Linked DNA regions of Myxosarcina sp. GI1. The protein of the gene in region 1 interacts with the protein of each later gene in a pairwise test. Links are inferred from orthologs where the notes say so. Each region holds a gene or a part of one and is shown on either strand. Other genes may lie near its edges. The genes, in order: ndk and KV40_RS00705.

Region 1 (16,201 bases):
AATACGTCTACGTCGAACTTGCGTTGAATTTCACTTCTACGGATGGTTTGTCCGCTCAAGCTAGAATCAGGACTAACTACAATTTCGGTTACATAATCTTTTAATTGGTAATCTTGACTAAGACTACTATTGTTGACAGGCTTGCGGCTCGGTAATAATCTGGGAGCAAAAAGAGCTACGTAAGACATTCCTATTACAAAAATAATAATACCCAACTGGGTAAACTGAAACAAGCCGAACTCTCCCTGTCCGTATTTTTGAGATAAACCGCTAGCCAGAATGTTAGTAGAGGTGCCAATTAAAGTTAGGGTTCCCCCTAAAATAGAGGCAAAAGAAAGCGGCATTAATAATTTGGAAGCAGAAACGCTTTTCTTTTTGGAAAAATCTTCAATAATAGGGATAAAAATTGCCACGATCGCCGTATTATTAATTACCGCACTAATAGGACCGACGATTGTACCCATAACTAAAATTTGCCTGACCGTATTTTTGCCACTCCACTGCAACAAAAAGTCCCTAACTACTTGAATAGAACCAGTACGAGTTACTCCCGCACTGAGAATAAACATTGCCATAACGGTAATGGTTGCGGTATTGCCAAATCCTGCAATACCCTCTTCGGGAGTTACTAACCCCAACACCATCAGCAAAATTGCTGCCATAATTGCCGTTAAATCTACAGGGAACCATTCCCAAATAAAGGCAATTAAAGTTATGCTAAGAACGCTTAAAGTTAGAACGATGTCAATATTCATTCAGTAGAATTGGCTTTTCGTTTGGAAAACTTTTTAGTGAGCATAACTCAGATCGGCTAAAAATGTGGGAATACATCGCTCGGTAAACGGTACTGCGTCAAAACCAATTAAGTAAGCAATTATTTTAATGAGTCAGTTAGAAATAAGAATTGTTAGCTATAGCCAGGATTTTCAAGCAATTAAAGACATTAGAACCAAAGTTTTTCAAGAAGAACAGGGAGTGAGTGCCGAACTAGAGTTTGATGGTTTAGATGGGGGAGCAACTCAACTTTTGGCTTATTTAGACGCTCGCCCCGTAGGAACTACCAGAATTAGATGTATTGCTGCTAAAACAATCAAAATAGAAAGACTGGCAATCTTACCTGATGCCAGAAAACAGGGCATTGGCACTAAGTTAATGCTAGCTGCTTTAAAATTAGCTAAAGACAGCAACTATAAAAAGGCTGTCGTTCACGCTCAAGAGTATATCAAAGGCTTATACGAACGTTTGGGATTTGTAGCTACAGGAGACAGTTTCACCGAAGCTGGTATTCCCCATATAAAGATGATTAAGAAGTTGTGATCGATACATACTACTTGCTACTACCGATGAGATAGAGTAACGCCATGCGAACTGCTACGCCGTTGGCTACCTGTTGGGAAATTAGGCTTAATTGCGGGTCGTCCATTAAATCTGATGTAATTTCTACACCGCGATTTGTCGGTCCTGGATGTAAAATTTTAACTGCTGGCTGACACAATTTGAGGCGATCGCGAGTAATGCCAAATAGTTGATGATATTCTCGCAAACTGGGAATAAAATTGGCGGTCATTCGCTCTTTTTGCAGTCTTAAGGTCATGACAAAATCGGCATCTTGCAAGGCGGGTGCTAGTTCCCAATGTACGAACAATTTGTCCTGGTACTGGCAATTGCTGGCATCTAAAAATAGCTTGGGTAGTAAAGTTGGGGGAGCGGCTAAATGTACTTCTGCACCTGCGGTAGTTAGGCTATAAATGTTAGAACGTGCCACTCTAGAGTGAAGAATGTCGCCTACAATAGCAATCTTTTTACCATTTAATAATCCCAATCGCGGATTTTCTCGGTCTAAAACTGTAGTGAGGGTAAATAAATCTAATAGTGCTTGAGAAGGATGCTGATGCAAACCGTCTCCTGCATTGAGAATGCTAACGCCAGAATTAAGCCGATCCATTTCGGTAGCGATCGCCTGTGGTACTCCAGCTTGTTGGTGGCGAATCACCATAATATCAGCACCCATTGCCAGATAAGTCTTAGCTGTATCCAAAATAGTTTCTCCCTTGCTCAATGAGGAGCTACCTGGAGAAAAATTAAGAATATCTGCTGAAAGACGTTTGGCAGCTAGTTCAAAGCTGCTACGAGTTCTGGTTGAAGGTTCAAAAAACATATTGGCAACTACTTGCCCTTGAAGTGCGGGAACTTTCTTAGTTTTTCTCGATAGCACTTCGCGGAAACCAACAGCAGTCTGCAAAATGGTTTCGTATTCAGCAGCAGAAAAATTTATTAATGATAATATATGTCGTCGCGTCCAGGTAGTTGCCATCAAACAAAAACTAGTGAGATGTAACAGGCAACCACAAGATTATCAGCTAATCTCATTTTCAACAATTATTATTTAGGCACTAGGCACTATGTTTCAGGTATTTCTACATCTGCTTTGAAGTTGAGGCGATCGCACAAAATAGCTTTTAGTTTTTAGTTTTGAATTGACTACTAATAACTAACTACTAACCGAAGGTTAAAATGCGATCGCCATACTGGAAAATCAAAAGTTTTATTCGTATAGCCAGGATTTTCTAATTGGCTCCCAATCGACTAACTCTTCATCATCAAACCAGAGGGACACTTCTTGTCGAGCGGTTTCAATGGCATCAGAACCATGAATGAGGTTGCGTCCGATACTTACGCCAAAATCGCCCCTAATCGAGCCAGGAGCAGCAGAAATAGGATTAGTCGCGCCAATAATGTTTCTGGCGGCAGCAATGACGCTTTCTCCTTCCCAAACCATCGCAATTACGGGAGCAGAAGTAATAAAATCGACCAGACCAGGAAAAAAGGACTTGTCTTTGTGAACTTCATAGTGTTTTTCTGCCAGTTCCCTTGACACTTTCATCATTTTCAGTCCTACCAGGGTAAAACCTTTAGCTTCAAATCGTCTGACTATTTCCCCTACTAAATGACGCTGTACGCCGTCGGGTTTGATCATAATAAAAGTACGTTCCATATCATCCCTCCAAATTCGGTTACAATTTTTTACAAATCCCAGATTAACTTAAATTCTGGTTTTTTAAACGATATTTTTTAATTGCACATCGCTACACTGCGCTGCGTTCTAGTGCCAACTCAATTAGGCGATCTACCAGTTGGGGAAAAGTTATGCCCGTAGCTTCCCAGAGTCGGGGATACATACTAGTAGCAGTAAAACCAGGTAGGGTATTAATCTCATTTATAAACACTTTTCCCGTAGCTTCGACATAAAAGAAATCAACTCTAGCCAAACCCGCAGCATCCACTGCGGCAAAAGCTTGGAGTGACATCTCTCGTAGGCGATCGCTCACTACATCGGGTATATTTGCAGGTATATTTAATTGTGCTAATCCTTCGGTGTATTTAGTCTCGTAGTCGTAAAAATCACTGTCAAAGGTAATTTCTCCCAATACCGAAGCTTGAGGATTATCGTTACCCAACACCGCACATTCGATTTCTCTAGCCACTACACCAGCTTCTACTACAACACGGCGATCGAAACTGGCGGCATTATCTAAAGCTGCTTCTAGTTCATTGCGCGATCGCACCTTGGCAATCCCGACAGAAGAACCCAAATTAGCAGGTTTGACAAAACAGGGATATTCTAAAGTTGCTTCGATGCGATCGCAGAGCTTGGAAAATAAAGAACTAGACCTAATATCGGCGCGATTGACCGCTACATATTTAACTTGCGGTAAACCTACTGCAGCAAATGCCACTTTCATAGCAATTTTATCCATGCTCAATGCCGAACCTAAAACACCAGACCCTACAAAGGGAACCTGCATTAGTTTCAGCAAACCCTGTACCGTACCATCTTCACCATTTGGTCCGTGTAAAATGGGAAACCAAACATCTATTGCTTTAGTTTGTGGGGGAAAGCGCCAGAGATGGTGCTGGCTTTCAGCTTCTAGTGGTTTGCCCGTAGTCAAAATCTTATTTGCCCGATCTCCACCGTGCCAGACACCATTTTTATCTATGTAGACGGGCAAAATTTCGTATTTATTAATATTCTCAGACTGACTCAAAGCTAGCGCGATCGCTCTTGCTGAAGTAATAGAAACTTCATGTTCGCCCGAACGTCCGCCAAATAGAAGCCCAATTTTTTTCTTAGCCATTAAATTCAATCGACTCAAAAATTTTATCTAGATGCTACATCATCTTTCTTAATTCTGGTCAATTGTCTATTTAATGCCCGATTTAAAGTTCGCTACCATCGGTTGTTGGTTCGCTGGGAGAACGCTTGGGGTTTAGTTCCAAACGACTATCATCTCTTTCTTCTAATTTGTCTTTTAAACCCAACTCTTCTGCTTCAGACATTTTTATACCTGCCTTTTTACCCAATTTATCGGCATCGTGTCCTTCAGCAAACGGTTCGGTATTGGCAAATTTTTCTTGTCCTGATTCCATGTTGTTATTTCTCCGAAGTTGATTTTTGTTGAGAGCTTAATGCTCTTTAGTTATTAACGAGTATATACGCTACAAAGCAAGAGCGTACTAGATGTCACTCTTACTTGTAGGTTTATTTATCTATAAGCTATGAAGTTCTATTTCCTAAAACTTAGCTTCTAGTTTTAGCTTTCGTTTCTCAAAGTATCTAGCTGTAGTTCTACGGCATTGACGTATCCTTCGTCTTCCAAAGCTTGGGGGGAAAGTTCTCCAGCATCGATTGCTGCTTGAATTAATTTTTCTGCCGTTAGTTCGCCACTATTATAATTGCTAACCATAACGGCATAACCGTCAATTCCTTGAGACTCATACTGACCGCGATATGCAGAACTGACTAAATTAAAAGCTTCAGTCCTTCTAACGTCATACATACTTTCGTTAGAACTACTGCCTGTAGACTGATATTCGTCTAGAGTTTGTTCGGTACGAGTTTCGTCGTTATCCATATCCATATCAGAACCTGCTGGCTCTACCTGAGATACGGAATTAGGTTCGGTTTCGGTTCTTTCTTCGTATTTTTCGATTCTAGTGTCTGGATTTTCTTCTTTCATTCCAGCTACCGCCATTGGTGCAGTAACAGCAGACATTAAAAGTAAAGATAAACTTCCGATTGCTAGTTTATTCATAAATAATAAAATCTCCTTATTTATTAGTTAAATTTAGTTTAAATAATTTTTATTTAAAAACCTTCCGACAAGTGACATAATACTTGAGATATATTTACAATTACTACACTTTTTTCTGTTGTAGTTAAGAGTAAAAATAGCAATTTATCATCACTGCGAGACGATAAACACGATAAAAGGAGCAAGTTGTCAAAAATTCGATCGCTCTTGCTCCCATACAGTTTGCTGTAGTCAGACTACAACAAATCTATTAAATTTTTAAAAAACTCTAAACATCCCTTTCCGTACCTTCAGTAGGTCCGCCAATTGCTTTCCAACCAGCCAGTCCACCCTGTAGTTGAGATACTTTTTTGAATCCCGCACTTCTTAGTTCTTGAGCCGCTTCAGCAGTTTTGTCGTCACTTTCGCCATAAACATAAATAGCGCGATTGGGAGCCAGACTATCGGTAATTCTTTGAGAAGTGTTCTCAGAAAACATGGGCATTGCTCCCATAATTCGCTCTTGCAAATAAGCTTCGCGATCGCGAATGTCGATAATCGTTAGGGCAGGTTCGCCCCAGTCCAAACGTTCTTTGAGTTCTTGAGCGCTAGCAACTTCATGTTGTTCGGGAGGACTGGGAACTACTTCTTTTATCTTGTCTTTTGCATTTGAAATAGCTTTAGCTTCTGCTTCTGACATAATTTAAATTTTTATCTTACATTAACTTTATCTAAAATTATGTAATAGCAATCTGGCAAATTATGCCTCTTACTATAGAAAGAGAAATGCAAAATATCTAACTTTAGCTATAAATTTATTAAAAGCACTTATAGGTTCGACAAAAAGAAAATTTTTTACTGATAATAAAATAGTAAAAAAACTCAACTGCTAAATTAATCGAGCAAATCATTCTCAAGACTCATTTAAATTTATTAGTTATTTTTTAATCTAAAAACTAGTGAACGGTACACCGCCATTTAACGGAGGTGTCTGACGTTTATCGCCCATACGCGGTCATCTCGTTAGAAAGGCTTTGCTGTAAGATGCTAGAGCTCTATCTAACGCGGTCGAAAGGCAACAACAGCGAGCGAGAGAGCGACTTCATCTACAAGCGTTAAATATTTTGAAGGGCAAATAAAATATTGGTTCGCTAAGTAATTTTAATAAATTACATAATTGCCACATTTTTTAGACACTCGAATAGTAAGAATTAAGCTAATGCAGAAACAAGAACGCCGTCCGACTCCCGATGATATTCCCGCTCAAAAGCTAGACTATCCTGCTTCTCAAAGGGATATGGAACCTCAGCCTGATAGCGACCTGTCCAACTATAAACCCGCCGGTAAACTGAACGGTAAAGTAGCTTTTATTACTGGTGCCGACTCTGGTATCGGTAGGGCTGTAGCGATCGCCTATGCTTTAGAAGGGGCGGAAGTAGCTATTTTCTATAACGAAAATGATGCCGATGCCGAAGATACCAAAAAAATGGTTAAAGATATTGGCAATAAAGACTGTTTGGTAATTAAAGGAGATGTGCGTAACTATGAAGATTGTGAATCCGCGATCGCCCAGGTAGTAGAGCGTTTTGGTAAGTTGAATATTTTGATTAACAATGCTGCTTACCAAATGACTCAGAAAAAATTTGAAGACATTTCCCTCGAACAGTTTCGACGCACGCTGGAAACTAATATATTTGGTTATTTTTATATGGTTAAAGCTGCTCTACCTCATTTAGAAGCAGGAGACGCAATTATCAACACGGGTAGCGTCGTCGGCAAAATGGGCAAAGCGATGTTGATCGACTATGCTACCTCTAAAGGTGCAGTACATACCTTTACCAAGTCTCTAGCGTTGAATTTGGGCGAGCGTCAAATACGGGTCAATTCAGTAGTTCCAGGACCAGTTTGGACTCCTAACATTCCTGCCACTATGCCTGTCGAAAAAGTAGACAACTACGATACCGACGGCATAATCAAACGCGCTGCCCAACCAGAAGAACTAGCCCCCGCCTACGTTTTTTTAGGTAGTTCTGACAGCAGCTTTGTTACAGGCGCGCTTTATGACGTAACTGGCGGACAGCTTTCAGCTTAATTCGACATCTATTTACTTTTTGCACACACAATCACACAGTATATATGACTATTTCTCCAAATAAAATTCCCGCACAATCACAAGAAAGACAACCCGCACTAGAGTCAGAAATGACTCCCAAGCCAATTTACGACCGCGATAGCTATAAAGGTAGCGAAAAACTCAAAGGTAAAGTCGCTCTAATTACAGGCGGCGATAGCGGTATCGGTCGCGCTACAGCAGTTTTGTACGCTAAAGAAGGAGCAGATGTTGCTATTTCTTATTTAGACGAACAAGGCGATGCTGAGAAGACTAAAGAACTAGTTGAAGCTCAAGGACAAAAATGTTTGCTGCTGCCTGGCGATATTAGTAAAGAAGAACTTTGTCAGGAAATAGTTCAAAAAACTGTAAATGAATTTGGCAAACTAAATATTTTAGTTAACAATGCTGCCGAACAGTATCTTGAAGATGCGATGACGCTAGAAGATATCGACTCGGCACGTTTGGGTAGCATTTTCAGCACTAATATCTTTGCCATGTTTTACTTGTGCAAAGCAGCAATTCCTCATTTAAAAGAAGGCAGTTCGATTATCAACACTACCTCGATTAATGCCTACAAAGGTAATGCGGCACTGCTAAGTTACTCTACAACTAAAGGAGCAATTCTGGCATTTACTCGCTCCCTATCTCAATCTTTAGTCGAAAAAGGCATTCGCGTTAATGGCGTTGCTCCAGGACCTATTTGGACTCCCTTTATTCCCGATGCTTTTGATGCCGAAATGGTAGAAGGCTTTGGCAAACAAGTGCCCATGAAACGTCCAGGACAGCCAGTAGAAGTGGCTACGGCTTTTGTCTTTTTAGCGTCTGATGATTCGTCCTATTTTACAGGACAAGTTCTCCATCCTAATGGGGGCGCAGTTGTCGGTGCCTAAACTTTCTAGCACCGATCGCAACAATTAGAAATACGATATTTCTAATTTATTAACAGTTATTTTGATAGGTTGAATAGCTATGTATTCAACCTATTTCTATAAATTTCAGACAACATATCGAGCTATAAAACTTTACCATAACGGCGATCGCGTTTTTGATAAGCTCTTAATGCGCGATCGAACTGCTGGCGATCGAAGTCGGGCCAAAAAATGTCGGTAACGTATATTTCTGTATAAGCCAACTGCCACAACAAAAAATTGCTCAAACGCATTTCGCCACTGGTACGAATTAGTAAATCGGGATCGGGACTGGCGGCAGTATAAAGATAGTTAGAAATCGTATCTTCATCAATCGTTTCTGGATCTAACTTTCCCTGTCTTACTTTTTCAGAGATAGCCCGACAGGCTTTAACCATTTCGTGACGGCTACCATAATTAATTGCCACATTAAAATGTACATTATTGTTGTTTTTGGTTACTTCCATTGAGTGCTGCATTTCTCGCTGCAAAGACTGAGGCAAAATGGTTAAATCACCAATAAAGTTAATCCGAACTCCCTCTTGGTGCATTTCTTTGAGTTCTTTGCGTAACAGTTTTTCAAATAATGCCATCAAAAAACTTACTTCTGTATGAGGACGACCCCAGTTTTCGGTAGAAAAAGCGTAAGCGGTTAGAGTTTCTATTCCTAAATCCTTACAGTAGCGCAGCGTTTCCTTAAGAGTATTTGCTCCTCGGCGATGCCCTTCAATTCTGGGCAAGCCCTTTGCTTTTGCCCAACGACCATTGCCATCCATAATTACAGCTACGTGCCTGGGTAAAATTTTTAATTCGGTCTTGTTTGGTAAAGTAGATAATAATTGCGCTGTCATGAGACGAGATTTAGTAATAGTTGGTAAGTTGCTAAGCTGGAAATATCTTTATTAAAAAACTGTTAATTTGAGGTTAATGCGATCGCCGCCTCCTCATCAAAAAACTGCGGCGAAGCACAAAACGGCTGTAAATATTCTGGTGTTAGGCTACTACTCCATTGCGACATACGCTGTAAAATCCAGACAAAAGTGTAGATCGTCTCTATTTTGCACAATGAAGACCAGGATTGCCAGTCTAACACCGACATTAGACGATGAAAAGTAGCTACTAAATTGCTATTTTTATCGGCAGGCTGTAGCAAACTGGCTATTTGACTAAAAATATGTCCGATTAGCTGAGAATTAGCGTTGGGATACAGCCAAAGACCAACCCCCCAGAATTTAGTCATGTGGTTAATTTCATCCTGTAGCAATTCGGCTAATACCTGCTGAATTGTGCCAGTAGTGCGAGCCATCAACCAGAGATACAGACAAACAGCACCGTATTCGGTAATAATGCGGTGCAGACCGTGACCATACAAATCTCGATAGGGATCTTTTACGGCTCGATAGCTTCTAACAGTTCGCAATTTGGGATTTATTTTTTCTTTGGTAAGCTGTCGGTATACTTTAATCAAAGCTGGAGTATGTTGGCGTTCTTCCCTTTCCCACAAACCGATTTCGATAACTTTGCCATCTTTGACTACGCCGCCGACAAATCGCGCCATTAGAGAATGAATGGGTTCTAAATACTGTCTGCTGGTTTGCGTATAATCATGAATTGGTGCTTCAGTATCGATCGCACCTTTAATTATGCTGAGAAAGATATCTAAATCGATGTCGATTATTTGTTCTGGGTTAATTTTATGCCAGTCTATAGGTTGCCATTTACGGGGTTGGGGATCTTGAAACTGTCGGGGTAAATCTTCGAGGCGATCGCGTAGTTGTTCGCTGCTAAGATATTTAGCTACTAAATTATCGATCCTCTCTTTAGTTTGCCAAAAAGTAGGGTTATAAATAACTTCTCCTGCCAAATCTTTAGTCAAACTTTTGTCATTCATCTTTAACTCCAAACTGTAATTTTATTACTTACAAAGCAGCTTATGAAATTATCTAACTTCTGTCAGTCGGTTATAGTCGGGAGTTTTTCGGGATAAAGTCGGAAAAAGTCGGTTTGTTTTATAGCGCGCACACAAAATTGCTATTTTCCGAACTTATCTTAATCAGAAATGGTGTTGTTCTTAACCTGAAATTAAATTTGCTTTCTTAAGATTTAATCAAATTAAATGTTTATTGTGCATTATACTTGGCACAATAAAACTTCAAAAAATCACATTAAAATACTTCTTTGTAGTTTTTGCTTCAAAAAAGAAGTGTTTTTTTGTGCTTGTTTTTAATCGAGATTCAATAATTATTTGTTGGCTCAAATATAAAAAATAAATAAGCTGAAGTTTATTGTTTAGACCGACCGCGAAAATTGTGTCACTTTAATTTTTAAACTAAAATTTTGGCAAAAAAACTTATATATAAGCCAAACCAGAAAAATGAACTGTATACATGATTATTTAAAACGGCACAATAAAAAACAAACCAAAATAATTACTGCAAAGGAAAAGCAAATATGAACAAAATCATGGTTGTAGGAATTGGTTCTATCGGAACTTTGATCGGCGCATCTTTAGTTAAAGCTGGAGTAGAAGTAACTTTTGCAGGTCGCGATCGTAGTAGCTACACCAAACAAATTAAACAATTCGGTTTGTTTTTATTTAACTCTCGTGGCGAAAAAACGCAAATTTTACCTAATACCAAAAAAGTTCGTTTTGTCGATATAACAGAAAAGTTAGAAGAAGTATTTGAAATTATTGTTGTCGCCGTTAAAAGCAATTGCTTGGCAGCAGTCGCACCCTACATACACGCTCACTCCGATTGCAACTCCATCATTTTTCATGCTCAAAACGGCATTCCCTATTGGTGGTTTGCCGACAATAATTATCTGTCTGATTTAAATCCTAGTTTGCTCGCTCGAATTGGCTCTCGTCCTTATCTTCATAGTGTCGATCCCGATGGTGAAATTATGGCTTTACTTGGCGACCGTCATTTAGTTGGTTGCGTGGTCAAAGCTCCCTGTAGTAAGACTCCTTGGGGACGAGTCGAGGTAAAAAAAAGTCCTAAAATGTCTGTCGGTTTGGTAACACCGCAACAGTCTTATTTTCAAAAATCGACTGTCGAACAGTTATGCCAGCTTCTTAGCAATAATGGCTTGACAACTACCTACCACGAAAACATTCGTACTGAAGTAGGTCAAAAACTAGCAATTAATCTTGCTACTAATGTACTTTCGGCATTAACTGATTGTGCGATCGCCGAATTGACCGCTAATGCTTATGTCAATAATGCGATCGGTATTATTGTGGCAGAATTACGGCAAATTTTTCTTATTTATGGCATTAAAAAAGCCGATTTACCTTCGGAAGCAAAAGTTTATGCCTATATCACCGAGCCAGGAAGCCAAAGACATCTTCCTTCTTTAGCCCAAGATTTTGCTCGCAGACGACAGGGAGAAATCAGTCTGATTACCGCGCCTGTAGAAATGGCAGAAATAGCGGGTATTAAAACTCCAACTCTCGATAGTCTGGCAGTATTACTGCAATTCGGGCAAAGTTATGCGCTTAATAGAGCCAGTAGTAAATTTAATATTCTTACTTTCGATCCTGCCTTTGGTTATTGTGTGCTTACCGATGAAGCTTGTCAGAGTCCAGCTTTAGATAAAAGTAAAATTTCGGCTTTACTCGCTCGTCTGATTCAGATCAATGTGTCTGCTTTAGAGCAGAACGTAGCTTGATGCTAGATGGCAAAGAGAAGTCTAGTCAGGTTTCAAAAGCCAAACTTCAATCGAATTACCGTTTCCGCGATCGACAGCTAATTGCCACTTTACTACCAATTTTACTGGGAGCTATTATTTGGTTTGCTCCCGTTCCTAATAATGTCGATGTCCGAGCCTGGCATTTACTGGCAATTTTTTTAGCAACTGTCAGCGGTTTTATTATCAAACCCCTACCAATTGGCGTAGTAGCCCTTATTGCTTTAGTCACCTGCGTAACTACCAATACCCTGGAACTTGAAAGTGCATTAAGTGGTTTTAGTAGCACTACTTCCTGGCTGACGCTAAGTTCGTTTCTGATTGCCAGAGGGATTATTAAAACAGGTCTGGCGACTCGTATTGCCTATTGGTTTACAATCGCTATAGGTAAAAATACGCTGCTGTTGAGTTATGGTTTGTTAGCTACGGATTTAGTTCTCGCTCCTGCTATTCCTAGCGGTAATGCCAGGGCTGGTGGCGTAATTTTTCCCGTAGTCAGATCTTTAGCTAGTGTCTATGAAAGCGAACCCAGTCGGGGTACGGCTAATCGTATCGGCACGTTTTTGATGCAGACTGGCTATCAAGGTACTCAAATTACTACAGCAATGTTTCTTACGGCAATGGTAGCCAATCCCTTTATGGCTGAATTTGCTGGTGAGATGGGAATTAAACTTGACTGGATGACTTGGGCAGTGGCAGCTAGCGTTCCTGGAGGAATCAGTCTGGCGATTATGCCGTTAGTTGTGTATTTTTGCTCTCCCCCTGAGATTAAGCAAACTCCTGAAGCCGCAAGCTTGGCAAGAACTAAGTTAACCGAAATGGGTAGAGTAAAACTAAGCGAATGGTCGATGATGGCTATTTTAGTTTTTTTACTATCGCTGTGGACTTTCGGGAGTAAATGGCTGGCAATTGAAAGTGCGACTACTGCTATTTTAGGAGTGATGTTATTATTGCTAGCTGGAGTTTTAACCTGGGATGATGTGGTTTCCGAACGCCAAGCTTGGGATATTTTTATTTGGTTTTCAATTTTGCTGATGTTGGCAACCAATCTCTATCGACTGAATTTGATTGTTTGGGCAACACAATCTTTAGCTAATGCGATCGATAATTTACCAGGACAACTAGCTTTTGTATTATTGAGTTTAGTTAGTTTTTACAGTAACTATTTTTTTGCCAGCAAGGCAGCTTTTACCAGTGCGATGTATCCTGCTTTATTACCGATCGCCCTTTCTTTTGGTACTCCACCTTTTTATGCCGCTTTGATTTTAGCTTGTTCGATGAATTTATCTGGTTGTTTGACTCATTATGCCACTGCCGAAGCACCAATTTATTATGGTGCTGGTTATATCAAAGCTGCTACCTGGTGCAGAGTCGGTTTAATTCTGAGTCTAATTTATTTACCAGTTTGGCTAGTTATTGGCGGTATCTGGTGGCGCGTTCTAGGTTTATTTTAAAGCTTGCGTGGGTGGTTGGAGCAAGACAAAATCATAGCCAGTACCCGATCGCGTTCCTGGCTCGACTTTAACTAACGTGCCTTTCATGTTGCGATCGCCAGAAGGTAGAAATTGAATTAATTCTGTCGCTCCCTCAGTTACAAACTGCGGATCGCTCAATACCATTTGTACCTGTTGGCGAGTGTTACCTGGCTTTATCGCTGCAACTGCTATTTGTGTCGCGTCATAAGCCATTGCCGTACGCCAGTTTACCGCTCCTCCCCAAAGTTTTTGGGCATCTAGAGCAAAAGCGTTATTGGTATTCGATTTAGCATCCCAGGCTACAGACAACACCATACTATTTACTTCTTTTTGTCCCTCTTGCAGGGTTTGATAGGTGTTGAGAGAGTGATTGCCGAGCAAAGTCAGTCTTTCCTGGTTGGCTCTAGCCACTTCAATTGCTCGATTGACGCTGCGAACCGATGGCGCGAGCAGCAAAGCATCGGCACCAGCACTAATTGCCTCAGAGGGAATTTGACTGGGATTGAAATTTGCTGCCGAAAAATCGCATTCGATGGGATTTATACTACCACCACGACTGTAAATTGCCCAGGTAAACTCTTTTTGAAACGATTGGCTTACTTCCGATTGAGAATCGGCACAAACGGCAATATCTTTTTTGCGAGCGATATCGCTCGCATATTCAGCCAGCGGCTCTGCTAAGGCTCTCGTATTGGGAGTGGCGCGGAAAATATAACTACCAAGGTTTGGTAAATTTTCTGCCGAGCTAGTCGGCGTAATCATTACCAACTCTCCTGCTTGATAGATGGGTGCGGCAGCAACAGAAGCATTGCTGTCATTATGTCCGATTACTGCCAAAATGCTTTCATCTTTAACCAGTTCTGTAGCGATTTGTTTGGCAATTTCTGGAACATTGTCATCATTGGCTATTGTTACTTCTACTAATTTGCCATTGATGCCGCCATTACGATTGATTTGGGTTTGAGCTTGAGCTACACCCCGCAGTATTTCTTTGGCTACATCCAAATTGCCACCAATTGGCACGCTGGTAGCAAGTTTGACTGTTTCACCTTGGAGTTTGGCAAGGGAATTATTCCAATAAATTAAGGCTTCGGGATCGTTAGAATTAATTTTTAGGGAAGCCTGAAACTGTTCTACTGCCGTTTGATAGTCTTGGGAGGCATAAGCTTGAACTGCAGATTGCTTGACAGGATTAATGTCTGCTGTAATTAAAAGGCGATCGCCACTACTCATTCTGGTAGCTAGAGATTGTTTGGGCTTATCGTTCTGTTGCTTAAATTGCTCTGTTAACTTGTTACTATTCTGATTGATTACTATTATCAAAGGTCCCAACAAACATAGTATTACTACGTAAACGAACAAAACAATATTCTTGCGATCGACCTTTAACTTGTGCAACATATTTATTCACTTTAGAAAAGATTCTTGCCGAGTAAGAGCGAGCTAAATATCGAGGGATATTCAACCAAAACCTTACTTTAACCTGGTGTGTTTGCGCTTCGTACTATCGAGCTACAAATAAACTTCTAGAGCGCGAGCAACTTCTGTAAAAATATTGAATGACCGACAACAGCACTAAATAAGAAAGAGAGTAAAAATACTAAGCTAATAAAAACTTACCGTTATTCCAGCTTAGACCCTCGACTATCCATAAAGCATTGTTTATTTAGATATATTCAATGTAAATAGTTTATTTAGTGCTTTAATAATACCGATATTAGGATCTCAAAATCAAGTTTTAGATTCAACCGTAGTTTTACGTAAAAATTGTTACCGAATACTGACTTTAGTTCGGTAATTAATACTTATTAATACTTAGAAGTATATTCTGCCTTTTCTTTAGAAAATTCCCAATCGAGAGAATCATGAGTTACTATTGCTTGCAAAATATTAGCCAGCGAACCAATTAAATTGAAGTTTTCTTTGATTTCTAGTATCTGAAAATTTACTAATATCTCTACGCGTTGCGGTTGGCTTTGAAGTTGATGACTTTTAATAGAGTTCAAATCGATCGCTTCTGACTCTAGCAAAAACTCCCACAACTTAGACAATACTTTGCTTTCATCTTGAGGATGACAAGTAAAACGACATCGATAGCTATGGCGCGATTGCAACATCATTAATGCTGGCTTTTCATCAAAACCGTATCTTTCGTTATCCGTTTCCAGAAATTGTTTAGAATTAGAATCGCTTTTAGTTTCAATTGTCCCATTGTTAGTATGGGAAAGATCTAGTTGGCGATCGATTTTTTTTTGAAACACCTGTACCATAGGTCGTAACATTAAATTTGCCCCAACAACTGCCAGAGTACCAAAGTAAGCTTGAACCAAAAAACCAGCACCAACTAAAGAGCCAATAGCCGCCGCACACCAAAGCGTAGCTGCGGTGTTGATTCCGCGTACGCTAGCACCTTCGCGTAAAATCACTCCTCCACCAAGAAAACCGATCCCAGAAACCACCTGCGCGGCAATACGAGTAGGACTAGCATCTCCAGGAGTCATTACCGACAGCATGACAAACATAGCTGCACCCAAAGTTACTAACACATTGGTTTTTAGGACAGACCTGGTTTTAAGCCATTGTCTTTCAATACCTATTCCCATTCCCAGGATAAAAGCAACGACCGAGCGAATCAAAAATTCTATCCAGTTCATTATTTTCTTGGCTGAAAAATCAACCCCTCATTGCTAAATCGCTGGCTCGATCGACTGCAATAGCAAAAGTCAATTGTTCATTATTAATTGAAGAATTGTTCGTTGATACAGGGGTATCCTAATTCTTTTGTCCACTGCTATAATTTCGCGTTAATTTACCATAAATTAGGATTCATTTAATGAACTGCAATTATAGTTTTTACGAAATTTAATTCGATCGAGTGTGTAAATTATGGATTATTAATACAAAACCTGAGATATTATATCTTTCTTTAATTTTATTAAGGTT
Region 2 (16,329 bases), on another replicon or contig:
AACTAGTTAAATGTGTAACTAAACATCCAAAAATTTCCAAAAAGGCATGGAAATTTTGGCTTGTTGATAGTTATGGTTTTTTTATTTTCAGCAAGTCTCATCTTGAAAAGGGCTAGCCTTGTTTAAGCAGGCAATAAACTTGGTTATAATTGCTACGATCGCTTTAGGTATAGCTTCATAGTGAAATTAAGTTTTCAAGTGGAAATTGCTGTTTAATTATGCTTCAACACATTTAATTAAAGTTTTCTTAGTTTATTATTTTCAGCATTTAACAAAATTTAAAATTCATCATCGAGCTACTAACAAAAAATACTCGATGGTGAATTTTTCTGGCTCGAATAAAGCCTAAATATCGCCCAAAAAAAATACTCACTTAAAGAGATTTTTGTAGCATACTGATAAGAAGAGTCGGTAAAAGTGAGTTAGAAAAATGCAATTAGAGCAAGCTGAAATAGTATTTCAAGAGACTGCTAACTTTGAACCCAAAACTGCTGAAGACTATTACAATTTGGGAACTATGCTGCAAGCTAGACAAGTCGAAGCAGCACAGGCAGCATACCAAAAGGCGATAAGCTTAGAACCAAAACATGCCGAGGCTCATAACAATTTAGGAACGATATTACAGGAAAAAGGTGAAATAGAGGCAGCAATAGCATCGTATCGAACCGCTATTAGCTTGCAGCCCGAATATGCTGAAGCCTATTATAATCTGGGAACTGCACTCAAAGAGCAAGGACAAATAGAGGCAGCACTGACAGCATATCAAAAGGCACTAGACCTAAAACCCGATTATCATTTCGCCAAAGTAGGTATAGCAATTGCCCAGCTACCCGTTATTTATTCAAGTAGCAAAGAAATCGAACGAAGACGCAGCAATTATCGGCAGCATCTTCAAAATTTAGCCAATTATTATCAATTAACTGACGATAGAGAGCGAGCCGAAGCTGCTGCTACTGTTGGTTTTCGACAACCTTTTTATTTGGCTTATCAAGGCTTAAACGATCGCGACTTGCAGCAAACCTACGGCTCGATGATTCATCAATTAATGACGAGTCGTTATCCTCAGTGGGGACAACCCCTATCTATACCCAAACTAGCAGCATCTCAAAGGATTCGTATTGGTTTTGTTTCTGGCTTTTTCAATCATCATTCCGTATGGAAAATTCCCCTACAGGGATGGATAGAAAACTTAGACCGCAGCGAATTCGAGCTATTTGGTTACTATACTGGCAGCAGGCGCGATCGCGTGACGACAAGAGCAGCAAAAGCTTTCGATCGATTTGAGGCAGATTTTTTATCTGTCGCTCAGTGGGCAGAACAGATCGTCAAAGATAAATTACAGGTTCTGGTATTTCCCGAATTCGGCATGGATCCAATTGCCGCTCAACTGGGGTGTCTGCGATTGGCTCCCGTACAAATTGCTTTTGGCGGACATCCCGAAACTAGTGGCTTGCCAACTATTGACTATCACTTAACTAGCAATTTAATGGAGCCAGCCAATGCTCGGGAACACTACACCGAGCAGCTAATCAGACTGCCCAATCTGGCTGTATGCTACCAACCCCTTCCCATTCAACCCGAAGCAATTGATAGAGCAGACATCGGTATTGCAGAAAATGAAATCATGTTTTGGTGCTGTCAATCGTTATTCAAATATCTACCGCAGCACGATGATGTTTTTCCGCGAATTGCCAAAGAGTTAACCGACTGCAAATTTGTATTTATCGCTCACGAAAGTGAGTTTGCCACTAATGTATTTCGTCAGCGATTAGTTCGTGCTTTTCAAGAGTTCGAGCTTGCCTGTGAAGACTACTGCCTATTTTTACCCCGATTGAATTCCTATGCTTTTGCAGGTATTACTGCCATTGCCGATGTATTCTTAGACAATATTGGCTGGTCGGGAAATAACACGACTATGGAATCAACTGTCTTCGATTTACCTATAGTTACCCTACCAGGCGATTTAATGCGCGGTCGTCATACTATGGCGATCCTGAAAAGAATGGGTATCGAAGAGACAATTGCCAACAGTAAGAAAGAATACATTGAGATTGCGGTGCGTCTCGGTAAAGATGCTAGCTATCGGCAGTATATCTCTCAAAAAATCGCGCTTAACAAACACAAGCTTTATGATGACTTAAAGCCAGTAAGAGCCTTAGAGGATTTTTTACTCAGTCTGTTTGACAAACCCAGATACAGCAACAAAAAAATAGCTAAAGCCTTTCAATTAGCGGTTCGACATCACCAAGCAAATCGGCTTGAGGCAGCGCAGCAACAATACATTAAAGTTTTAGAAGCACAACCAGAACATGCCGATGCCTTGTATGGTTTGGGAATTTTGGCACAGCAAATTGGCGAGTCTGAAGCAGCAGAGCAGTATTTAAAAGCTGCGGTTAAACTGCGATCGCAATTTCTCAAAGCCTGGTTTAGCTTGGGCAATGTGTGCCAAAGTCGAGGTCAACTTACAACAGCAGAACAGGCTTATCGGCAAGCTCTAAATCTGCAAAACAACTCCGCACCTATTTGTAACAATTTAGGCTATGTTTTACAACAGCAGAATAAATGGCAAGAAGCAGCCTACTACTACAAAAAAGCCTTAGAAATTCAGCCCAACTGTACTGAAGCTGATGTCAATTTGGGTAACGCTCTGTTTGCTCAAGGACAGCTATCACCAGAACAGCAAGTCCACTATGCAGACCTAAACTTTAAACTCGGTTTGAGTCGCCAGCAAGTTGGAGACTGGCATACTGCTGTCATTTACTATCAACAAGCAGTTTCTATGCAGCCCGATTTAGTAGATGCTCGCTACCATTTGGGTTTAGTACTGCAACACCAAAGAAAGTTAGTAAAAGCAACTGCTGCTTATCAGGAAGTTATCCGCTTAAATCCCGAGTACGAGCTAGCTTATTATAGTCTGGGCGAAACATATCAAGACCTCGGCAATTTGTCTCAAGCAACTGCAACTTTTAGACAGGGATTAAAACTGATTAATTCTGACTACGCTTTGGCGATAGAGTCTCATCAGCATGAAGCTACATTTGCCGAGAATTTTACTATTCCTCAAATCCCTCAAGGCGAAGTAACTATTGGTGCATATCAGTTTCCAGTAATTCCCAAGGTACCAGTTTCCGAAGAAAAGCGACCTTTTTGGAGTGTTGTAATTCCAGTAGTAAACCGCCCCGAATATTTTCCCGAATGTCTGGCTAGCGTTCTAGCTCAGTGGACACAAGAAGATATGGAGATTATTGTTTTAGATAATGGTAGCGAACCACCGCAGTGGGAAATTCCCAGTGAGCTAGGTAAAGGAATTGTTCGTTACTATCGATTTCCCAAAACTGTAAGCCTACAGGAAAATTGGAATACTGCTGTATCTCTATGTCGGGGTCAGTGGATTCATCTGCTGCATCACGATGACTATGTTCTCCCCGAATTCTACGAGCGATTACAAGCAAGTTTATCAACCTGTTCGGAATCAGTTGGAGCAGCTTTTACCGCTCATCAAATAATAAATGAAAAGCGTCAAATCCTTTATACAGAAAGACACGAGCTAGAAAACTATCGCGGCATCGTTCGAGATTGGATACGACAGATTGGTGTCGTGAATACAACTAGTCCTCCATCAATAGTAATTAAGAGAGCCGCCTATGAAAAGCTGGGGGGCTATAAACTCGATATTCTCTATACTTGTGACTGGGAATTGTATAAACGTATTGCTTCTGTTTATGATTGGTGGTACGAACCAGAAGTTTTAGCTCATTATCGTCAGCAGCATAATAGTATCACCATTGCTGAAAATACCAACGGTGCTTCGGGATACGATCATCTTCGGGCTATTGAAATTTCTGAAAGCTACTTACCAGAAGAATATCGTGCAGAAATTACGGCAAAATCGCGTCAAAATTATTTTTATTGGTGTTTGGAAAGAGCGAAAATACCGTTAGATGCAGGCAATTGGAATGGAGCATTGCAACTAATCGAAGCTGCGATGCAAATAAATCATTCTGCCGAGGCTGTTGCCGCTCTTTCTACTTGGTTGCAAAACGAACGAGCAGTGTTCCTGGCAGATAAGCTAGCTTTGGCGAATATAGAGTGGTTTAAAAATAAACAAAATGCTGGATAATTATTTTATCTAGAAGCCAACACGACCCCACAGTAGTAATAGTAGTAATTTATTAACTATAGAGGTTCTAAAAATGTTGATAGCCGATCTCTCATATCTCGAACAGATTACAGACAAAAAGACAATTTTAGGTGGTAATTCCGTGTTAGACATTACTGCTAATGCATCTGCCACTGGCGATAATAGTTATACTTTGACTGAGACAGATGTTATTCTCAAAAACAAGAGCAAAAAAACTATGGCTAAGGGCAAAGGAACGGCGTTAGCAATCGGCGAAGATCCTTATGCAAGTGTTGGTGTTTATTACGCAGGCTTCGATCGAGTAAAAGTAAAAACTAAATCTAAAGAAAAAGATAACTACGCTTTTACAGTCGTAAAGGCAAAAGCAAAATAGCAGTTAAAAATTTTCTTTTGTAGTTCGGACTATAGTTTTTGCAGCAAAATGGCAACAGAAAGAACGAGCTATTTTTGCTCCTTCTAAATTTGTTCGGGTTAAAACTATCCGATTTTACAATCGACTTCTAATTACGGTTCCGATTGAGAGATTGGGAGGAAAAAATCTTATGTCCGAAGCAACAGAAGCCGAAATGCTTAAGCTTGCAGAGCAACATATAAAAGATAATCGCCTTGATGAGGCAGGGCAAATTTATCGACAAATTCTCGACCGTCAGCCTGAAACTTGTGAGGCTCTTTACGGACTGGGACTGATAGCTCAAAAAATTGAAAATTTCTCAACCGCAGAGCAAATATTTCGCCAGGCTCTGAGCATTCAACCCAACTCTCTTAAAATATTGTTTAGTTTGGGCAATCTTTATTACGCTGTAACTAATTTACCAAAAGCCGAAGCGTGCTACTCTAAAATTTTAGAACTTCAACCTAATTTAGTCGCCGTATACAATAACTTAGGTTACGTCCGTCAACTGCAAGGTAAAGTAGCAGAAGCTATTGCTTGCTATCAACAAGCTTTGAGTATTCAACCCAACTGTATAGAAGCAGAAGTTAATTTGTCTGGTTTACTTCATCTCCAAGATGAACTATCGCTAGATGAACGAGCATACTATGCCGCAAAAAGTAACAAACTAGGTTTGACTCGAAAAGCCGCAGGAGAACCTAAGACTGCTATAGCTTATTATCAACAGGCGATCGCTTTACAGCCAGATCTAGCTATCGCCCATTACAATTTGGCGGTAGTACTACAAGAACGAGGTAAGCTAGAAGAAGCGATCGCCTGCTATGAAAAGGTTTTAGAGTACGAGCCTGAAGCAGCAAATATACATTACGCGATTGGCAATTTACTGCAACAACAAGATAGAGGCAAGGCAGCGAGCGATTGCTATCAACAAGCCATGAAGGTTAGGTTCTCTAGTCTCGAAATTATTCGACATTCGCCTTATGACAATATTTACTATTGTTGTACCCAAAAAACAGCGAGTCAATGGTTTAGATCTATCTTCGACGACCCAACTTTCTATAAGTATACTGGTTTGGTAACTCATCCTTACGTTCAGTTGGGACTGCGGTATGCTTCATTCGATCGAGCTTTGCCTGATAAAACAATTGGCACCCATTTATATATAGACTATCCAACTTATTCGGGTATTGCCAAACCAGCAAATTATAAAACATTTTTTGTGTTGAGAGATCCTAGAGATGCCGTTATTTCCTGGTATTTTTCCGCTAAATATTCACATTTATTAATCAGCGTCATCCCTAAATTACGCCAAGATCTTGAAAAACTAGACTTTAGTGATGGTTTGAGATATATTATCGATCGCTTAGAGGAGTTTGGCTACTTTGAGACTCAAAGGTCTTGGATGAATATTGACGAGGATGAAAATAAGATCGCTATTTTCCGTTATGAGGATTTGGTCAGCAGCAATTATTCTTTTCTGAAAAAACTGTTTAGCTATTTAAAAATTGCAATGCCAGAAGAGGAACTGCGAACTCTGTGGGAAAGAAATAAATTTGAAAAATTAACCAGAGGACGCAAACATGGCGAAGAAGATATTAACAGCCACTATCGCAAAGGAATAGTAGGTGATTGGAAAAATTATTTCGATAGTTCTACCCTCAATTACTTTCAGCAAGTAACGGGAAACTTAGTAGAAGTGTTAGGCTATTCAGATTCAACAACGAACAATGAACAATGAGCAATGAGCAATGAGCAATGAACACTACAAACGATAAATGTTAAATGCTTAATGTTTAATGATATGATTAAATGTCTCAGTTAGATAAAATCGCTCTGCGTCGCGATTTGTTAACAAAACGGCGAGCGCTTTCAATAGAAGAATGGCAACAAAAAAGTCTGGCTATATGCGATCGCCTGCAAGCTTGGTCTTTATTTACCGAAGCTAACACGGTTTTGGCATACTTCAGTTTTCGGCAAGAACCCAATTTGGAGTTGCTATTTAGTACTCCTAAAAGATGGGGTTTCCCGCGCTGCGAGCAAGCTTCTTTAATATGGCACTGGTGGCAACCTGGAGAAACCCTATTCAAGGGTAAATACGGTATTCAAGAACCGTTAATTGACGCGCCTCTAGTCGAACCTTCAGAGGTAGATTTAATTTTAGTTCCCACTGTAGCTTGCGATCGCCAAGGATATCGTTTGGGTTACGGTGGCGGGTTTTACGATCGCCTGTTAAGTTCTCCTCAATGGTCGCAGATCCCTACAATTGGCATTGTCTACGATTTTGCTTATTTACCCCAGTTACCTATAGAACCCTGGGATATTCGACTAGATTATATTTGCACCGAGACGATTATCGAACGGAGCGATCGCTAGAACGCTCGCTCTTAAAAACAACGCCACTAATAGCCGAGAATAAGATCCAACCGATAGTATTTACTCTCAGGTCGAATATCGTAACATCAAACAAATTAAACAAAATAATACCTGAAAATGCCACCATGTAGGTAAACAAGATCGAATGTTCGCCGCTAACTATAGTTTTTTTGGGTTCTTTTAACAACCATATTGCTTTTGCCATTACCCAACCGACAATCGATAGCAACAACAAAGTCCCAACTATCCCCGTTTCTGTCGCCAGCATCAACGGCAAACTATGAGGATGCCCAAACCAAACATTCATCTTAGCTTCGTAGAGAGGGGTAAAGTTACGCAAACCCCAGCCAATTACAGGACGTTCTTTAATCAAATTCCAGCAAAACCGCCACTGAGTCAGACGTAAAGTTTCTACGGGGCGATCTGGATACATGCGATCTGAAAGTCTCGCCCAAATAAATACAGGAACGATTTTACGCCACCATATTCCACCCCAATTGGGAACAAAAGCCGCCCAACAAATGACAGTTACTATAGCAGCTATCGAGCCAACCAACCACCGCCAGCCAGCATACATAGCAAAGGCGATCGCGCTAAAAAAAGCTATTCCCCAGGCATTACGAGAGCTAGTTAGTACTAAGCCAACGCTATTAATAAGTAAGATCGCCGTCAGTGCAAATAAGATCCAGCCAGATCTAGAAGTTCTTTTCGATCGCCACCGCTGCCAGGTTTCCAGCCACAGTCCCAAACAGAGAGTAAAAGCGGTCGTTAGATAAACGGCTAAAAAATTAGCATAAATAAACACCGATGACATTCTTCCTGCTGGTTCCCCTACAGCAACCAAACCCCAGCCAAAAATAGTCTGCCACCAGGAAGGAGTCTGCCAGCCAAGATATAGTTGTCCCAAACCTAAAATAACTATTGCTGGAGAAGGAATAACTAGCAATCTAGCTAACTGTCTTAACTGGTGCGATCTCTTTATCAATACGTTTAAAGCTGCAAATAAGGCAAAAAAAGGTAAAAAGTTTGCCAAACCCAGCCAAGATTCCAGAGGACGATAAGCAAAGAGCGAACAAACAATCAGCCAGATACTTAAAACTGCCAATCCCCAATTGAGTGGAAACCTAATTATTTGACGATAGCGCGATCGCCAAACCCAAACCAAAACTACCGCTAATCCTACCTCTCCCAAAGCAGGAAACAACGGCAACGCTAAAACGCTAAACTGCAAACATCTCCAAACCCAATCTAATTTTGGTCGTCTATTATTCACTAACTAAAAAGCGATCGCCTTAATTCTACAAAAGATGAACTAGATTTTATAGTTTTTGTGCGAATAATATTCAGTATGTTAGAAAAGTTAAAAGGTCGATTGAGTTTACGCTATTTAGCCTATGAAAAAAACTAAAATTGGTAAATTAACTTTTTTAGAAAACAATGACAGCATAGAAATTATAATTCCACCAGCAAGGTTTAATAACTATATGACAATTGTTTTAATTGTTATGAACCTTATTCTTTTATTTCCCCTGTCTGCGATCGCTTATGGAATTTATTCTACTGAGCCTATATACACAATTATTTTAGTTTTCTTTTTGTTTCCCTGGCTTGGTGGTGTTGTATTTGCTAACTTTTTTTGGAAAGAGTTATTTTTTAATTCTACTCGTATAAATGTCAATAACGAACAAATTTGTATTTCTCGTACTTTAGATAAACAAGCCAATTCTTTGTTGCTACACACAGAAGAAGTTAATAGCTTGAAAATATTGAAAGTTCATACAGATTCACCAGCTTGTTTTCCAACTATCTTATTTTTGGTTTCCGATATAGAATACGATCTTAGAGTTTTTACGTCATTTAGATTGGATGATGAAGAAATTGTTTTAATAGCAAATAAACTTAATAAATATCTCAAAACAGAGATCGTAGAATAATTTATTTGCGGAGAAATATTTATTTTGTATCTTTATTACCTAATTAATAATTGCATTTACTTCAATAGCAACATCGGGAAATGCTAGAGAATAAATTATTCCCGTATTTAAAGTCGATCTTGAAGCGTATTCGGTTTCTTGTGGTTCTCTAAATACAATTAGCTGTCTTTTTTTTAGATTTATCACCCAGTATTCTTTAATCCCTACCTCTGCATAAATTTTGGTTTTTATATTCAAGTCTTTTTCCAAACTAGAGTTGGCATATTCTATTAACCAAAAAATATTTTTGGGATAGGGATGATGAGCTAAATATTCTCGTCCTAACTTTTGAACGACTGCAATATCTGGTTCGGGTTCGCTGCTGTCGGGAAGTGTAATTGGTTTGCCAGAGCGAATTGTAACGCGATTACCAAGTAAACCTCTTAAATAATCTTCTGCTTCACTACTAAAATATGCGTGGGCTTCCCCTTCAGGCGACATTTCAACGATCTCCCCTTTTAGTAATTCCACGCGGCGATTGTCTAGTAAACCCGTCTCAATCATGTGGTGGTATTCGTCTATAGTCCATTTAGCTAATGTTAAAGACATCTGGTTTGAGCATCTTAATAAGACAGTAATGAATTTTAAGTAACTATTAAAACTAATTTACCTACAAGATTCTTAAGCCGTTGCCCAATATTCGCCGCGAGTCAAGCGTATTTGCGCCAGGGTGAAAATAATCGGAATTACGCGACTATAATTAGTAGCGATCGCCTTCCAGCCCAAATCGGCAACAAAGTAGCCCCACATTATCGGACCAATCAGACCAAACACACTTCTAGTCACCCCGTAACGCGCTGCATTCACCGCCATACCTCGTTTTGCTGTCTGCAAGGCTAACTGACTTTGCAGTCCTGCAACCGCTACCGTTCCCCCTTTAATTAATGCTGCTTTAGCGGTTTGGTAGGTAGCAAAATGGATGGCAAACTGCTGGGCAATGTGTTTTAACAGCCAAGTTTTAAGTAGAGAATTGACGGCAAAAATACTGCTGCCCTTAAGCAAAATCTTGAGGGGATCGTGCTGTAGCTGAACGGGTAAAGCTTCAGGTGGATTGGCTGTCGCCAAAGATGTACCAATTTTTTGTTGTAGAGACAATTGTTCCTCAGCAGGTAGTTTATCCCAAGCTTTACTTACCAAATGCAAAAATATTTCCGCTTCAATATTGGTAGTATTCATCTGCTGAGAATAGGGAATCTTGAGATAATGACAAACCTGGATCAGTATTTGTCGATAAGACAATTCTTGAGTTCGGTTTCGCAATACAGTAAAACCATCGGCAGCAAGATAGCGAAATCGCCGATCTAATGAAGTGAGCCAAGAATCCCAATCTTGACTTTGAACGTAAATAGGTTCGGGCGTTTGCCAATAATCTAAAGGATTAAAGCGACGACGAAACAGAATCTGGGTGATCTGCTGCAATTCTTCTTCTGTAGCCAATTCCAGTACTGAATTTAGTTCGTCCAATGTTGTTGCCTCCACAACATCACGTTATGCTACGGATTTATATCTGATGTCAATACTTTATAATAACTCTTTTAAAAAAATTGGAATAGATCGAGAACTGGCAAACAAACGTTATAAAAATAACTCAAATCCTACACCAACTCCGATAAAAATGGTGGTGAGGAAATAAGCTATGGTTAACAGGCTATCTCCCTCAAACAAATGTTGCCGCAAACAATAGCTTAAATTAAATATTTCGGCGATCGCAATTGCGGTTGAAATCGCTACTGCTGGTTGTTTGCCTAGTACGATCGCGGCAATAATTACTAACAACACTGGTATGGCAACGGCTATAGTTATAGCCGATCTGCTCGTCGTTTCCTCAGTAGCGGCAATGGTAGTAGCGGCTAACTCGATCGCGGTAATTACTACCACTGAGAGTAAAAAAATTGCCAAATTAACGGTAGTGCGATCGAGATGATGGAGGGCAAAATTAACCGCAGCAACGCCAAAGGCACTCAAACCTGCCAGAGTAAACGTACCTAAGACAGCTTTTTTTGTAGGACGGTTAAGAGAAAAAGTAGGTTTAGTAGCTAGCAATAGGCGATCTAAATTGACTTTGACAATACTACTATTTTCACTTGGCTGTAGCGCGATCGCTTCTAAAGCGGCTTTAGCTGTAGCTGCATCTGCAAAGCGTTTGTTAGCCTGTGGCTGCACCATTTTGTCCAGCCAGCTTACAAATTGACGGTTTAAGGGAGGTAAATGAGATTTAAACTGAAGCTGATAGGGATTATCTTCACTAGCTAGTTCGCTAATCTCCCAACTTTTTTTTCCTGTTAGCAAACAAATAGCTGTAACACCTAAACTATAAAGATCTGAAGCGGTAGTAGGCTTAGATATTTGCTCTGGGGGCATAAATCCTGGTGTTCCTCTGAGGATGCTGCTTACAGAAGCTTCTTTATCACCCAAGCTAGCAAAGCCAAAGTCAACCAAATAGACGTGTAGGCGATTGCCGATTAAAATGTTTTCTGGTTTGAGATCGCGATGAAATACGGAGGGATTTTGCTGCTGGAGATAAATTAAAATATCTAAAATTTGCAATAAAACCTGCTTGGTTTCTTCTAAGTTTAACTGTCGAAAATCACTTAAGTTTGGTGCGTCTATATATTCTTGAATTAAACAAAAACCATTATCGGTTTCCAAACTATCGATAAACTTAGGAATACCAGAATGTTCTAATTTTGAGAGCAGTTCTATTTCACGTTCGTATGCTCGATAACCAGACCAAGTCGAATCAGCCGTTGCAAAGCAAAACTGTTTGATAGCTACCAGTTCTTCTGTAGCCAAATTGGTAGCTTTCCAAGTAATACGTCCTCCCTCTCGATTATTTCCTAATTCACTTTCAATGCGATATTGATGTTCGCTTAGGTCGAGAAGATTAGTTACCATAGTTAATTTCTAATTCGCGATTGAGGTCTGTTAATTTGATAACCACTATTATGTATATCTCTAAGGTATCTTAGAAAACTAAGATCTAATGCAATAGTGAAATTTTATGCGGCTATTGAATAAAATCGCCCAAACAATATTAATAAACTCCACAATTAAGAATTATCTTTCAACCTCTAAAATTGCTCTAATGTCGATATATACTTACTAGCAAATTCAACTCAGGCAGAATAAATCCGATTAAATCTACAGATAATGACAAATTTTAATATTTTTGCTCAAAAAACTAGTTCTTTTCTGTTAGCAGGAGCTTTACTATTTACTTTAGGTGCCTGTGGCGGTGAAGAGAATACTGCTAACAATGGTGAAGGTGAAGCTGCTGGTGGTAATAGTATTTTGAGTACGGTTAGCGGACGAGGAAACTTAGTCTGCGGCGTAAACGGTCAGCTTCCAGGCTTTAGTTTTGTTAACGAAAATGGTGAATATTCTGGTTTAGATGTCGATCTTTGTCGGGCAGTGGCAGCAGCCTTATTTGACGATCCGACAATGGTAGAATTTCGCGATCTTAGCGCCCAAGAGCGTTTTACTGCCGTACAGTCTGGTGAAGTAGACTTGCTCAGTCGCAATACTACCTGGACTCTAAGCCGCGATACTTCGGTAGGAATGGAATTTGCTCCTACTACTTTTTATGACGGGCAAGGATTATTAGTCTCTCAAGGTAGCGGCGTTCGAGAATTAGCAGACTTGGAAGGAAAATCAGTTTGCGTGTTGTCGGGAACCACTAACGAACAAAATTTGGCAGATAGAATGCGTAAGCTTGGGGTTAACTACACTCCAGTAGTTTTTGAAGATGTCGATGCCCTTTATGCAGCTTACGAACAAGGACGCTGTGGGGTAGCTACCAGCGATCGCTCGCAACTTACGGCTCGTCGGGCAATTTTAGCCAACCCAGACGAACACGAAGTTTTAGGTGTGGTTTTATCGAAAGAACCTTTAGGACCTTTGGTCGCTGATGGTGATGCTCGCTGGTTTGATGCGGTCAAGTGGATTACCTACGCGATGATTGAAGCTGAGGAACTGGGTATTAATTCGCAAAATATTAACGATTACGCCGAAACTGAAGATCCTGAAATTAGACGCTTTCTCGGTCAAGAAGGCAACTTGGGTGAAGATATGGGACTACCCAATGATTTTGCTGCTAGAGTTGTCCGACATGTAGGCAATTACGGGGAAGTTTACGATCGCAACATCGGTCAGCCTTTTGAATTAGAGAGAGGGCTTAATGATTTGTGGACTAACGGCGGCTTGATGTATTCTCCCCCATTCCGCTAGGAAAGACTGCCGATGACAGCAAAAAAAATTCCCTTTTGGCGCGATCGCCAGATAATTCAAATTGCAGGACAAATTTTAGTTCTAGTATTGGTTATTGCGGCGATCGCCTATTTGGGCAACAATCTAGTCAATAGTTTTCAAAGACTCAATCTTACCTTTGGGTTTGGCTTTCTCTCCCGTTCCGCTTCTTTTGGCATTGGCAACCCGCCCATTAGCTACAGTCCTACCGATCCCTATACCCGTGCGATTTTAGTCGGACTGATTAATTCGCTGATAGTTATGTTTTTTGGCATTATTATCGCCTTGCTATTAGGAATTACTATCGGAATCGGCAGATTGTCCGATAACTGGCTCGTGCGTCAGCTAGCTACTGTTTATGTCGAAACTCTCCGCAATACGCCTTTACTGTTACAACTATTTTTCTGGTATTTTGCCGTTTTTCTAAGGCTGCCAAGAATAGAACGTCCCGTAGTATTTGGCAACATAATATTTCTGACCAATCGCGGGCTAGATCTACCTTGGTTGGCAGCAACTGCTCGAACTTGGCTGGCAGTTGGCGCGATCGCCCTGGGGATTATCTCAGCCATACTTTTTTGGCGTAGGGGGATAAAAGCTGTCGAAGCTGGGGTATCGGCTGCCAAATGGTGGTGGTTGATAGCAATTGCTGCGATCGCTACCGTGTTAGTTTTCTGGTTTGGTATTGACTGGCTAATACCTCAATTTACAGGAAATTCAATTACAGGAGGCATTAGCCTCTCGCCAGAGTTAGCTACCTTGCTAATTGGCTTGAGTATTTATACTGCTGCATTTATTGCCGAAGTAGTGAGAGCGGGCATTCAATCAGTTAACAAAGGTCAGTGGGAAGCAGCGAGAGCTTTAGGTTTAAAACCTAATCTGGTCATGCAGTTAGTCGTATTTCCTCAGGCTTTGAGATTGATGATTCCGCCTTTAACTAGCGAATTTCTCAATTTGGCTAAAAACTCCAGTCTGGCGATCGCTATAGGCTATAACGATATTTATGCAATTTCTAACACCATCGCCAATCAAACAGGCAAAGCTGTAGAAATGTTGCTAATTGTTATGGTTACTTACCTCACAATTAACCTGATTATTTCCGCCATCATGAATCGGTTCAATCGTGCCGTTCAACTAAAAGAAAGATGAACGAGGCAAACATACAGGGGTAGTGCGATCGATTGCAATAAGTAAAGCTTTAAGTAGCACCCAACAAGCCGCACTGCTAACTTGCTTCTTTGCTTCTTTTAAGCTATCAATGCTTCCATAACTTGTTTAAAACTCACGATTGAGTACAACTTAAAATTCAATCGGTAACATACGGAGAAGTTGTTTATTTAACCCCCGATCTATACAGTAGTTAGTAATATTAATTAGTACAGTTTTATCTCAATCGCTTTACTGTTATCTTTTAATTTTTATTTGTGTTCGACAGACAGTTTTTAGGGCGACCGCTTTTTTTTTGTTTATTAGAAAATAATAAGCACGGTCGTAAATATTATACAATCTACCGTGACTATTTTTCTTAAATATTGTTGTTTTTCTTATTTAACTTGTGAAATATTGTTGGCAATAAGCAGTGATTGAAAAAACCTGGTAAATCAACGAATAGAAGCGGCAACAACGGCAGCATACAAATAAAGTGATTTAAATTTTTGCTTGGTGTCTAGTTAGAATAGTCCAAAAAAATTAAGTTTTAAAATTTCTTTAGTGATAATGCGGTAAGATCTAAAAATTTATCAATTAGGTTTTCTAAAATGTATTATTTAAACTTAACTATTGAAATCTATCTTTAGTAATTGCAGAACGTATCATGTAAAAACTATTAATTGTAATTATTTTAAATATTTATTTAGTTGCTATTAAACCCCTAATATGAGATTCTTTATTTATTAGGCCTTTTGTATGAATAAATAAAAAAGAGATTGTCTTTAAATTCTCAACACTGTGTTAGTGCAGGTTCTAATTTAGGAAACCTTTAAAGTTTAAGAGATGTCTTGAGTTTTAGTGGTGTATAAACGTTTGAACCGTAATGACGACACAGAGAGATAGTGCAGTTTAAAGCGAATGGGATGCCGAGTTTATTTTGGCATACCCAAAGCTAGCCATGACTGGCGACATAAATGCCTGCGGATCGGAAACCTCTGTAGGCTTTCTAGCTCAATCGAAGCTTTGATAGTTTTATTAATTGAATAGCGACTAGCGACTGTCAGATCTTTTACAAGTTATATCCCTTTGCACTATTACCAAGATAATTATCTAGTGATTCGTGCAAGAAGCCTATTAAAATTTCTGATGTTTTAATTTTAATGATGAAAGTTTTCAAAATCGCCCGAAAAGCCGTATCTTTAACTCTTGCTGTACCTTCGGTATTTATTTTAGTAGCTTTTTCTGCGTCGAGTTTAGCTCAGGAAGATGCTCCCGAATGGTCCTATAGTGGTGCTAATAATCCAACTAAACCGCATCTACTTTGAAAACCGTAGTTTTTCTTCTTCTGGATCGAGGTGTTTTTTAACCCACAAGCGATCGCTTAAAAACAGTGGAGTAGTATTAATTAGATGCTGAAAATCAGCAACAGCAGAAATTAACTCTTGTTGTTGGTCATAACAAACATGATAAGTTATGTCTTCTCTGAGCCATTGCCAAAGATGTTCGACAGGCATAAAATCTGGGCTATAGCCAGGTAATTGTAGAAGATGGATGTCCATTGCTGATGCTGCCTCGGTGACCACTTTAGCACGATGATATGGTGCGCCATCCCAAACCACAGTTATTTGTTGCTGGGGAAATTCGACTCGCAACTTTTTGAGAACATCAATGGTATTAATTTTCTCTGCTTTCTCATAAGGAAAAATTCTGGTTTGCGCCTGATTATAGAGGTAAACACCATAAAAAGAGACTTTCTTTCTTCCAGGAGAACTAGAGCTGACCCAAAACCTTTCTCCCCGAATTGACCAACCGTAACCTTCATCGGTATCTAAATGTATATGGGCTTCATCAATATAGATAATTAATCGCTTTTGATGAAGTGCATCCTCTAATAATTCAGTAATTTGTTCGACAAATTCAGCTCTTTTGGCGGTATTGCCTTTATTAAGCAACTTCTTCGCTTTCTTCCAGGAAAAACCCATCTGCTTAAGAGTTTTTCTGACTGTCTCTCGACAACAATTTATCTTCCACTTCTGTTTCAGCCAGTGGACGAATCTTTT

What was found.
Region 2: the proteins of ndk (region 1) and KV40_RS00705 interact in binary tests that used the Escherichia coli proteins (3 or more experiments, as listed by UniProt). The link is inferred for Myxosarcina sp. GI1 from one-to-one orthologs.

The regions. Positions count from the first base shown.
Region 1 is NZ_JRFE01000026.1:294,291-310,491, forward strand. Bases 1,271-4,048 are described here. They hold ndk (nucleoside-diphosphate kinase), read right to left. Parts: upstream 2,996-4,048; coding sequence 2,546-2,995; downstream 1,271-2,545. Other genes in these bases: KV40_RS21615 (GNAT family N-acetyltransferase), read left to right, coding at 1,271-1,317; KV40_RS21620 (aspartate carbamoyltransferase catalytic subunit), read right to left, coding at 1,328-2,314; KV40_RS21630 (D-alanine--D-alanine ligase family protein), read right to left, coding at 3,087-4,048. Also shown: KV40_RS21610 (SLC13 family permease), read right to left, coding at 1-749; more of KV40_RS21615, read left to right, coding at 883-1,270; more of KV40_RS21630, read right to left, coding at 4,049-4,136; KV40_RS21635 (DUF6335 family protein), read right to left, coding at 4,219-4,428; KV40_RS32385 (hypothetical protein), read right to left, coding at 4,593-5,093; KV40_RS21645 (rhodanese-like domain-containing protein), read right to left, coding at 5,362-5,772; KV40_RS21650 (SDR family oxidoreductase), read left to right, coding at 6,292-7,164; KV40_RS21655 (SDR family oxidoreductase), read left to right, coding at 7,209-8,075; KV40_RS21660 (isoprenyl transferase), read right to left, coding at 8,198-8,944; KV40_RS21665 (hypothetical protein), read right to left, coding at 9,007-9,984; KV40_RS21670 (ketopantoate reductase family protein), read left to right, coding at 10,545-11,765; KV40_RS21675 (DASS family sodium-coupled anion symporter), read left to right, coding at 11,765-13,237; KV40_RS21680 (ABC transporter substrate-binding protein), read right to left, coding at 13,229-14,659; KV40_RS36295 (MgtC/SapB family protein), read right to left, coding at 15,067-15,912. UniProt on the Escherichia coli protein: Major role in the synthesis of nucleoside triphosphates other than ATP. The ATP gamma phosphate is transferred to the NDP beta phosphate via a ping-pong mechanism, using a phosphorylated active-site intermediate.
Region 2 is NZ_JRFE01000001.1:157,242-173,570, reverse strand. The notes cover bases 5,218-8,123. They hold KV40_RS00705 (5-formyltetrahydrofolate cyclo-ligase), read left to right. Parts: upstream 5,218-6,341; coding sequence 6,342-6,905; downstream 6,906-8,123. Other genes in these bases: KV40_RS00700 (O-antigen ligase), read right to left, coding at 6,883-8,123; KV40_RS32920 (tetratricopeptide repeat protein), read left to right, coding at 5,218-6,270. Also shown: KV40_RS00725 (tetratricopeptide repeat protein), read left to right, coding at 431-4,120; KV40_RS00720 (hypothetical protein), read left to right, coding at 4,194-4,514; more of KV40_RS32920, read left to right, coding at 4,684-5,217; more of KV40_RS00700, read right to left, coding at 8,124-8,178; KV40_RS00695 (hypothetical protein), read left to right, coding at 8,300-8,839; KV40_RS00690 (Uma2 family endonuclease), read right to left, coding at 8,879-9,427; KV40_RS00685 (YaaW family protein), read right to left, coding at 9,500-10,342; KV40_RS31695 (serine/threonine-protein kinase), read right to left, coding at 10,454-11,773; KV40_RS00675 (amino acid ABC transporter substrate-binding protein), read left to right, coding at 12,029-13,105; KV40_RS00670 (amino acid ABC transporter permease), read left to right, coding at 13,118-14,269; KV40_RS34480 (hypothetical protein), read left to right, coding at 15,430-15,594; KV40_RS00665 (IS630 family transposase), read right to left, coding at 15,586-16,329. UniProt on the Escherichia coli protein: Involved in the removal of 5-formyltetrahydrofolate.